Regions from separate parts of the Spirillospora sp. NPDC000708 genome, predicted to be linked through region 2. Evidence: riboswitches for the same ligand, from Rfam matches in the RefSeq annotation. Region 2 holds a riboswitch; the other holds the start of a gene.
What was found. Region 2 has a riboswitch for thiamine pyrophosphate ahead of thiO (glycine oxidase ThiO). Riboswitches for the same ligand answer to the same signal wherever they lie in the genome.
Positions count from the first base shown of each region.

Region 1 (4,956 bases), on a different contig from region 2:
AGCCTGTAGGTCGTGGCGGGAGCCTGGGCCGACGCCTTGACCTGGATGGTGAGGCTGTCGGCCGAGGGGCCCGAGGGCCGTACCGTGGTGGTGCCCGAGGGCCGCTCGGCGGGAAGGGTCTTGACGTGTTCGTCGCCGCAGGCGGCCAGTGAGAAGATCATGGCGAGCCCGGACGAGGCGAGGATGAGCGTCCGATACCGCATGCGTGATTCGACGCGGGGGGGCTTCGCGCGGTTCCATGGGGGTGTGATGATTTTCGGGGACGAGGTTCCGGCGGTGGTCGCCGCCGACGTTCCGCAGGGCGGTTACCTGCTCGACGTGCGCGAACAGAGCGAGTGGGACGCGGGGCACGCGCCCGACGCCGTCCACATTCCGATGGGGCAGCTGGGCGACCGGGCCGGGGAGATCCCGCGGGACCGCGAGATCTTCGTGATCTGCCGGTCGGGGGCGCGGTCGGCGCAGGTGACGGTGGCGCTGAACCAGGCGGGCTGGCTGGCGAAGAACGTGGACGGCGGGATGAAGGGCTGGGCCGAGGCGGGCCGCCCGATGGAGAACGGCGGGGACGGCGAGCCCTACGTGGCCTGACCGCCCTCCGGGAAATACGCCCCCTTTGTAGGGGTTGCGGGCGGTTGTACGATCGGTGCCGACCGATAACCGCGGGAGCTCGGGCCATGAGCCGGGCTGAGAGGGCGGCCTTCCTGGCGTCGCCGACCGCATGAACCTGTCCGGGTAATGCCGGCGTAGGGAGCGTGTCCCGTGACGTCCGACGTCGAGAAGACCCTCGCGCACGAGAGCCCGCGCAACGAGGTCCCGTACACCCTCGACGAGCCCGCCCCGAAGGTGCTCGGCTTCTGGGACCAGAGCGCGTTCTGGGCGAACCTCGGGGTCAGCCTGCTGGCCTTCTCCGGCGCCTACACCGTCCTCGCGCCCGATGCCGCCGGGACGCCGACGCTGGCGATCGCGGCGGGCATCGTCGCGATGATCGTCGGCACCGTGCTGGGCGGGCTGATGCTCGGCCTGGCCGCCGCGCCGGGCGCGCGGACGGGCCAGCCGGCGATGGTGCTGCTGCGCGGCCTGTTCGGCGCGCGGCTGTCGTACGTGCCGACGGTGCTGAACATCGCGCAGCTGATCGGCTGGGGCACGTTCGAGCTGATCGTGATCGCGGACGCGGCGCGCGAGCTGTGGGACGGGGTGCCCCGCTGGGGGTACGTCGTCGCGGCCGGGGTGCTCACGACCGTGCTGACGATCTGGCCGCTCGGGTCGGTGCGGCTGCTGCGCCGGTACGTGACGGTCGCGGTGATCGTCGCGCTCGCCTACTTCTACGTGCAGCTCGTCCGGCAGCCGCTGCCGGACCTGAACCACGGGTCGTGGCACGGGTTCTGGATCGGCGCGGACGCGGCGCTGGCGGTGTCGATCTCGTGGGTGCCGGTCGCCGCCGACTACACCCGGCACGCGAAGAGCGCGCGCGGGGCCTTCGGCGCGGCGTCGGTCGGGTACTCGGTCACCCAGATCGTCGCGTACGTGCTAGGGCTGCTGGCCCTGGCCCTCGTGGGCGGCGACACGGGCAAGGTGTTCGACCCGTTCCTGCACGTCGCGCTGGGCGCGGTGTTCTTCGCGGTGTTCGTGCTGCGGGAGGCCGACCAGTCGTTCGCGAACGTGTACTCCACCGCCGTGTCGATCCAGAACCTGGTGCCGCGCGCCGACCGCCGCGTCCTGTCGGTCGCGCTCGGCGCGGGGATCACCGTGCTGGCGCTGGTGCTGGACATCAACGACTACGCGGGCTTCCTGTCGCTGATCGGGTCGGTGTTCGTGCCGATGCTGGGCGTGCTCGCGGCGGACTTCTTCCTGGGCCGGGGCCGCGCCGGCGGCTGGGACGCGAGCCGCGCCGCGCCGTCCCGGTGGAGCATGATCGCGGCCTGGCTGGTCGGCATCGTCGCCTACCAGCTGATCAACTCCGGGACGATCGGCTGGTGGACGGACCTGTGGCAGCACGTGCGGGACGCGCTGCACTTCACCCCGCAGAGCTGGATGAGCGCGTCGCTGCTCTCCTTCCTCGTCGCGGGCGCCGCGACGCTCCTGATCGGCCGGACGGGCGCCGCCCGCCGGCCCGGTATTACCCGGCGGTAGGGTTGCCGGAGCCGCGCGCCGACGGATGCGCCGCGCCCCGCCGGAAAGGCACGACGGAGATGGCCGATCCCGAGGTCCCCGGGCCCCTGAAGTGGCGTTCCTCCCTTCGCGGGGGTCGCCTGGTGGGAACTTTTCGGCGCCGGTTGCCCGGCGCCGCACCGGGCTCCGGTGGCACGATGACAGGCGTGCAGCACGTCCACGACCCGATCGCGCGCGCCGTCATCGAGAGCGCCGCCGACGCGATCGTGGCCGTCGACCAGAAGCACCGCGTCACCGTGTGGAACCCGGCCGCCGAGCGGATGTTCGGCTGGAGCGCCGAGGAGATGGTCGGGCGCGTCCCGCCGATCGTCCCGGACGAGCTGAAGGCCGAGCACAACGCCGTCCAGGAGCGGCTGCTCACCCGGCGCGCCGGCGAGGGCGAGTCCGAGAAGGAGGGCGGGCAGATCTCGATCGCGACCCGCCGGTTCCACCGGGACGGCCGGCTGATCGACGTGCGGATCGACACGAGCCTGCTGAAGGACCCGGCCGGCACCCCGCTCGGCTGGGTCGGGGTGTACCACCCGGCGGAGGACGACGAGATCGTCCAGCACCACATGACGGAGCGGGCCCGGCTCGTCCGGCGGCTGAACGACATCGTCGCCGACCTGAACGCCGAGCTGGACCTCGCCGTCGTGCTCGACCGGATCACGACCGCGCTGATCGAGCTGACCGGCGCGGACGCGGGCGGGTTCGTCCGGATCGAGGGGCAGCGGCTGCGGCTGGTCAGCACGTCGGGGCTGCCCGAGCACCTGCGCGGGACGACCGCGGAGCTGCGCCCGAGCCTGGTCGGGGAGCTGCTGCGGTCCGGCAAGACGGTCAAGCTCGCGACCGGCGAGCAGCGGCTCGGCGACCTGGTCTGGTCCGAGCTGCCCGGCCTGCACACCGTCGCGCTCGGCCTGTCCTACCTGCAGAACCGCCCGTACGGGGCGCTGTACGCGCTGTTCTCCGGACGCAAGATCGGGCACACCGAGCTGGAGCTGCTGGAACTGCTCGCCGGGCACGCCGGCGTGGCGGTCGGCAACGCCGTCGCGTACGCGGAGGTCGTCCGGCAGCGGGCGCACGAGCGCGCGGTGATCGACTCCAGCGCGGACGGCATCGCGGTGCTCGACCACGACCTCGTCGTCCGGCAGTGGAACCCGGCCGCGCACGCCCTCACCGGGGTCCCGCCGGAGGACGCGATCGGCCGGCCGCTGCCGTTCGACATGCCCGCGCTCGGCGAGATGCTGACGTTCCCGCTGGAGTCGGGCGTCTGGCTGAACGTGCTGGCCGCGGAGATCGAGGAGACCGGCGAGCTGGTCGTCGACTTCCGCGACGTGACGGAGGCCAAGGCCCTGGAGGAGGCGAAGGACCTGTTCCTCGCCACCACCAGCCACGAGCTGCGCACCCCGATCACGGTCGTGCAGGGGTTCGCGTCGACGCTGGTCAACCGGTGGGACGAGCTGACCGACGCCGACCGCCGCGCCGCCGTCGCGACGATCGCCGAGCGCGCCCAGTCGCTCGGCCGGCTGGTGGAGCACCTGCTGCTCGGCTCCCGCGCGGGCGCCGACGAGCTGGCCGTGACGGTCGAGCCGTTCGACCTGACCCGGGTCCTGGAGGGCGTCGTCGCGGGGTTCCGGTCGCTGTCGCCGCTGCACCGGGTTGAGCTGGAGATCGAGCCGGGCCTGCCGCGCTGCCGGGGCGACGCGATGGCGACCGACATCGTGCTCGGGCAGCTGCTGGAGAACGCGTTCAAGTACAGCCCGGACGGCGGGACGGTCCGGGTCCGCGCGAAGGCCGGCCCGGCGGGGATCGCGGTGGCGGTCGAGGACGAGGGGATCGGCATCCGGCCGGGCGACCACGAGCGGATCTTCGAGCGGTTCGTGCAGGGCGAGGCGGGGGACCGGCGCCGGTTCGGCGGCATCGGGCTCGGGCTCTACATCGTGAAGCGGCTGACCGAGGCGCAGGGCGGGACGATCTCGGCGCACCCCGGCACGGGCGACAAGCCGGGCACCTGCATGCGGCTGGTCCTGCCGGCCGAATGACCGCCCGGTCGGTCACTTACCGTGAGGACAGCGCTCCGGCTGCGGCCGGGTGAGTCCGATGTGGCCCGCGGTTTGAGCGATCTTGGCCGGTGGCAGTGTTGCCCCGTGCGGGAAAGTACGGTGGCCACCGGGTGTGACGGACGAAACGCGCGCGCGAGGAGTAACCCGTCCTCCGGCTGGATAGATCCATGGATGGTCGCCGTAGGTGACGGGATCGCCGTCCCGCACCGGGCTCCGACGCCGCGTACGGGGGTGATCACCGTGACCGAACGGCCGGTGACTCGTTGTGCAGGTGGCAAACTGAATCGCTCAGGTTTCCGGCCCAGGCCATCAGGGCATTTCGGTCGTACCGGAAGAGCGGCGACGGGACTGGTCCGAGACAGCGGAACCACGGGGAGGTGAGGGCGTCGAGCGTCGTACTGCTGCCACACGCGCCGTCCAGCGTCGCGGTCGCCCGCAAGCGCCTCAGCTCCGAGCTGGCCGCCTCGGGGGTCTACGAGTCGGTCGTCGACGATGCCAGCGTCATCGTCAGCGAGCTGATCAGCAACGCCCTGCGGCACGCCAGGCCGCTGCCCTCCGGGCAGGTCCGGGTCTGCTGGCTGTGCCGGGGCGACGTCCTGGAACTGGAGGTCAGCGACGGGGGCGCGATGACCGAGCCGCGCCGCGGCCCGGGCACGCTGTCCTCGCTCGGCGGCCGCGGGCTCGGCATCGTCGAGGCCCTGTCGGAGGGCTGGGGCGTCCGGCACGAGGACGGCGCCACCACCGTGTG
Region 1 covers NZ_JBEPCJ010000145.1:10,844-15,799, reverse strand. Annotated here, with positions in the region: gene ABT299_RS49620 (SSI family serine proteinase inhibitor) at 1-203, opposite strand, end outside; gene ABT299_RS49615 (rhodanese-like domain-containing protein) at 253-585, shown strand; TPP riboswitch at 647-764, shown strand; gene ABT299_RS49610 (purine-cytosine permease family protein) at 757-2,127, shown strand; gene ABT299_RS49605 (sensor histidine kinase) at 2,304-4,187, shown strand; gene ABT299_RS49600 (ATP-binding protein) at 4,586-4,956, shown strand, end outside.
Region 1: another riboswitch for thiamine pyrophosphate. It lies ahead of ABT299_RS49610 (purine-cytosine permease family protein); the one in region 2 lies ahead of thiO (glycine oxidase ThiO).

Region 2 (4,956 bases):
CCGTCGGTGACGACGCCGCGCTCCAGCAGCAGGCCGGAGCCCTCCAGCCAGCCGAGCGCGGGCCGGACGCCGATCCCGACGACGACCTCGTCGGCGGCGATCCGCTCGCCGCCGCCGGGGCCGCCGCCGGGGCCGGCGAGGGCGAGGCCGCCGTGCTCGACCGCGGCGACCTTGACGCCGGTGCGCAGCTCGACGCCCGCCTCGGCGTACCAGGGGATGGTGAGCGCGCCGATCTCCTGGCCGAGCGCGACCGCGAGCGGGGTGTCGGCGGCCTCGACGACGGTGACGGCGCAGCCCTTCTTCGCCGCGGTGGTGGCGACCTCGGCGCCGATCCAGCCCGCGCCGACGATCACGATCCGGGCGCCCTCGGTGAGGCGTCCGCGCAGGTCGCGGGAGTCGTCGATGGTGCGCAGGACGTGCTGGCGGCCGTCCCCGGGCAGCGTGACGGGCTCGGCGCCGGTGGCGATGACCAGGCCGTCGAAGGGCAGGTCGCCGGCGGTGGTCGCGACGGTGCCGCCGCCCCGGCCGTCACGGCCCGGCGCGTCGAGGCGCAGCGCGGTGGCGCGCTCGCCGAGCAGCAGCTCGCAGCGGAGCGCGTCCCAGTCGGCGTCCACGGTGGTGTCGTCGGAGTCGCCCGCCAGCACCGCCTTGGACAGCGGCGGCCGGTCGTACGGCATGTGCCGCTCCGCCGAGACGAGGGTCAGCTCGCCCTCGTACCCCTTGCTCCTCAGTGCCTCGGCGGCCCGCACGCCCGCCAGCCCGCCGCCCACGACGATGACCCTGTTCATGGGCGCCCACCCTAACCGGGGCCGCCGGAGCGCTTTTGGACGGGTGTCCAGACAGGTGCATTCGGGGTGTTGGCCGTATGGTGGGGCATAGCGGCACGTGCACAACACAACAGAGCGCGGGAGTCCGGTGCGACCGGGCTGAGAGGGCGGCTGAGCGGGCCGCCGACCGCCACGACCTGATCCGGATCATGCCGGCGAAGGGAGCGCGCATTGCGGATCGTGATCATCGGGGCCGGGGTCATCGGCCTGGCCACCGCCTGGCGGGCCGCGCAGGGCGGCGCCGCCGTCACCCTGGTCGACCCGGCGCCCGCGAGCGGCGCCTCGTCGGTCGCCGCGGGCATGCTGACCCCCGTCAGCGAGCTGAGCTACGGCGAGGAGCCGCTGCTGCGGCTCGGCCTCGCCTCCCGCGACCGCTACGGCGCGTTCGCCGCCGAGCTGGCCGAGGCCACCGGCCTGGACACCGGCTACCGCGACGACGGGACGCTCCAGGTCGCGTTCGACGCCGACGACCTGAAGCTCCTGGACGACCTGCGCGCCTTCCAGGAGAGCCTCGGCATCCCCGTCGAGGCCCTCACCGGCCGCGAGTGCCGCAGGGCCGAGCCGATGCTGGCGCCCGGGGTGCGCGGCGGCCTGCTCGCGCCCGAGGACGGCTCGGTCGACCCGCGCCGGCTCGCCCCGGCGCTGCTGGCGGCGGGCGAGCGGCTGGGCGTCCGGCTGGTGCGGCGGCGCGCGGAGGGCCTGCTGGTCGAGCGCGACGCGGCCGCCGGGGTCCGGCTGGACGACGGCGCCGAGATCCGCGCGGACCGGGTGCTGCTGGCCGCCGGGCCCTGGTCGGGCGACCTGGCGGGCCTGCCCGCCGGGACCGTTCCACCCGTCCGCCCCGTCAAGGGCCAGGTGATCAGGCTCCGCACGCCGGTGCCGTTCCTGCGGCGCACCACCCGCGGCCTGGTGAAGGGCTCGTCGGTCTACCTGGTGCCGCGCGCGGACGGCGAGATCGTCATCGGCGCCACGCAGGAGGAGCTGGGCTTCGACACGCGGGTCACCGCGGGCGGCCTCTGGGAGCTGCTGCGGGACGCCCGCGAGCTGCTGCCCGGCCTCACCGAGCTGGAGTTCGCCGAGGTCACCGCGGGCCTGCGGCCCGGTTCCCCGGACAACGCCCCGCTGATGGGCCCCACCGCGCTGCCCGGCCTCTACCTCGGCACCGGCCACTTCCGCAACGGCATCCTGCTGGCGCCGGTCAGCGCCGACGCCCTCGCGGCGATGCTGCTGGACGGCCCCGTGCCCGAGGTGGCCGCCCCGTTCTCCCCCGCCCGCTTCTCCCCCGGACCGCAGTGAGGAAGGCCGCGCAGTGATGCGGGCCGCAGTGACGAAGGTCGTGCAGTGATGAAGGTCGTGCAGTGATGAGGATCATCGTGAACGGAGAGCCGCGCGAGCTGCCGGACGGCGCGTCCGTGGCGCAGGCGGTCGCGGCCGTCACCACCGCCGCGTCCGGCGTGGCGGCCGCGCTGAACGACGAGGTCGTCCGGCGCTCGGCGTGGGAGGCGACGACGCTGCGCGAGGCGGACCGCCTCGAGGTGCTGACCGCGGTGCAGGGAGGCTGACCGGTGACACGGGACACGACGAACGACGCCGCCGCCGACGCCCTGGTGATCGCCGGCGAGGAGATCGGCTCCCGGCTGATCATGGGCACCGGCGGGGCGCCGAGCATGCACGTGCTGCGCGAGGCGCTGACCGCGTCGGGGACGGCGCTCACCACGGTCGCGATGCGGCGGGTGGACCCGTCGGCGCGCGGCTCGGTGCTGGACGTCCTGGGCGAGTGCGGCATCCGGGTGCTGCCGAACACCGCGGGCTGCTTCACCGCGGGCGAGGCCGTGCTGACCGCGAAGATGGCGCGCGAGGCGCTCGGCACGAACTGGGTCAAGCTGGAGGTGATCGCGGACGAGCGGACGCTGCTGCCGGACCCGATCGAGCTGGTGGAGGCCGCCGAGCAGCTCGTCGACGACGGCTTCGCCGTCCTGCCCTACACCAACGACGACCCCGTGCTCGCGCACCGGCTGGAGCAGCTCGGCTGCGCGGCGGTGATGCCGCTGGGCTCGCCGATCGGGTCGGGGCTCGGCATCCGCAACCCGCACAACATCGAGCTGATCGTCGAGCGGGCGGAGGTCCCGGTGATCCTGGACGCGGGGCTCGGCACCGCGTCCGACGCCGCGCTGGCGATGGAGCTCGGCTGCGACGCGGTGCTGCTGGCGACCGCCGTCACCCGCGCGCAGTCGCCCGCCCGGATGGCCGCGGCGATGCGGCACGCCGTCGAGGCCGGGCGGCTCGCCCGGCTCGCGGGCCGTATCCCCAAGCGCCGCTACGCCCAGGCGTCCTCGCCGTTCGAGGGCCTCGCGTCGTCCTGAGAGCTCATTGAAGCCGAGCTAAAGCTTCGGATGTAGAAATATTCGCTGGACCTGAACGGTGGACGTCCACAGACTGGAGGGCGTCCACCGGACGGGCCGCCCGCAACCGCGCCGCACCCTTCGGTGTTCATGGAAGCGTCCCGAACCTAAGGTGCGTCACATGCAACAGGGCAGTGCCCGGCGAACGGGCGTCGACCGGCTCGCCGTCGCCGCGGCGGCCGTCACGGTCGTGCTGTGGGCCTCGGCGTTCGTCGCGATCCGCAGCGCAGGCGCGGAGTACGGCCCCGGCGCGCTGGCCCTCGGCCGGCTCCTCTCCGGGACCGTCGTGCTCGCCGTCATCTGCCTGGTCCGCCGCGAGGGCCTGCCGCCGAGGGGCGCCTGGCCCGGCATCGCCGCGGCGGGCGTGCTGTGGTTCGGCGCCTACATGGTCGCGCTGAACTGGGGCGAGCGCCTCGTGGACGCCGGCACGGCGGCCCTCGTGGTCAACATCGGCCCGATCCTCATCGCGCTGCTCGGCGGCTGGCTGCTGAAGGAGGGCTTCGCGCCGCGGCTGCTGGCCGGCATGGCGGTGTCGTTCGCGGGCGCCGCGATCGTCGGGCTGTCGATGTCGGGCGACGGGGGCGCGTCGGTCGGCGGCGTGCTGCTGTGCCTCGTCGCCGCCGTGACGTACGCGTTCGGCGTCGTCAGCCAGAAGCCGGCGCTGCGGCACGCGACGCCGCTGCAGTTCACCACCTGGGCCTGCGCGATCGGCGCGGTCGTCTGCCTGCCGTTCGCGCCGCAGCTGGTCTCGCAGGCCGCCGACGCCCCGGCCGCCGCCACCCTGAACATGGTGTACCTCGGCGTCTTCCCGACCGCGATCGCCTTCACCACCTGGGGCTACGCGCTGGCCCGGACGTCCGCCGGGAAGATGGGCGCCACCACCTACGCCGCGCCCGCGCTCGTGGTCGCGATGTCGTGGCTGTTCCTCGACGAGGTCCCCGGCCTGATCACGCTCGGCGGCGGCGCCCTGTGCCTCGCCGGCGTCGCCGTCTCCCGCAGCACCCGCGGCCTGCGCCGCGGCCGCCCGGCCGCCGCCGCGGCGGACCCGCCCGCGCCCGCGTCCGACCCGCGGCTCATCGATGCTCATACTCACGACTGATGAGAACATCCGTCATTCGCCCGTAAACTCGCCTCGATGGACACGTCGGTTGCAGATCCACTCGTCGGGCAGGTGCTCGACGGGCGCTACCGCATTGAGTCCCGGATCGCGCGCGGCGGCATGGCCACCGTGTACGTGGCCCGCGACCTCCGGCTGGACCGCACGATCGCGATCAAGGTGATGCACGCCGGGCTCGCCTCCGACGAGGACTTCGTCGCCCGCTTCATCGGCGAGGCCAAGGCCGCCGCGGCGCTCTCGCACCCCAACGTCGTCGCCGTGTACGACCAGCGCTCCGACGGCGAGCACGTCTTCCTGGTGATGGAGTACGTCCCGGGCCGGACGCTGCGCGACGCGCTCACCGAGCTCGGCCGGCTCGGCCCGCGCGCCGCCCTGGAGATCATGCAGCCCGTCCTCGCGGCGCTCGGCGCCGCGCACCGGGCCGGCCTCGTGCACCGCGACGTCAAGCCGGAGAACGTGCTGATCTGCGAGGACGGCACCATCAAGGTCGCCGACTTCGGCCTCGCCCGCGCGGAGAGCGCGAGCAAGATGACCAAGACCGGCATGATCATCGGCACGGTCGGCTACCTCGCGCCCGAGCAGGTGCTGCAGGGCACCGCCGACGTCCGCT
Region 2 covers NZ_JBEPCJ010000022.1:45,064-50,019, reverse strand. Annotated here, with positions in the region: gene ABT299_RS18000 (NAD(P)/FAD-dependent oxidoreductase) at 1-788, opposite strand, end outside; TPP riboswitch at 895-1,008, shown strand; gene thiO (glycine oxidase ThiO) at 999-2,123, shown strand; gene thiS (sulfur carrier protein ThiS) at 2,189-2,389, shown strand; gene ABT299_RS17985 (thiazole synthase) at 2,393-3,190, shown strand; gene ABT299_RS17980 (DMT family transporter) at 3,351-4,328, shown strand; gene pknB (Stk1 family PASTA domain-containing Ser/Thr kinase) at 4,365-4,956, shown strand, end outside.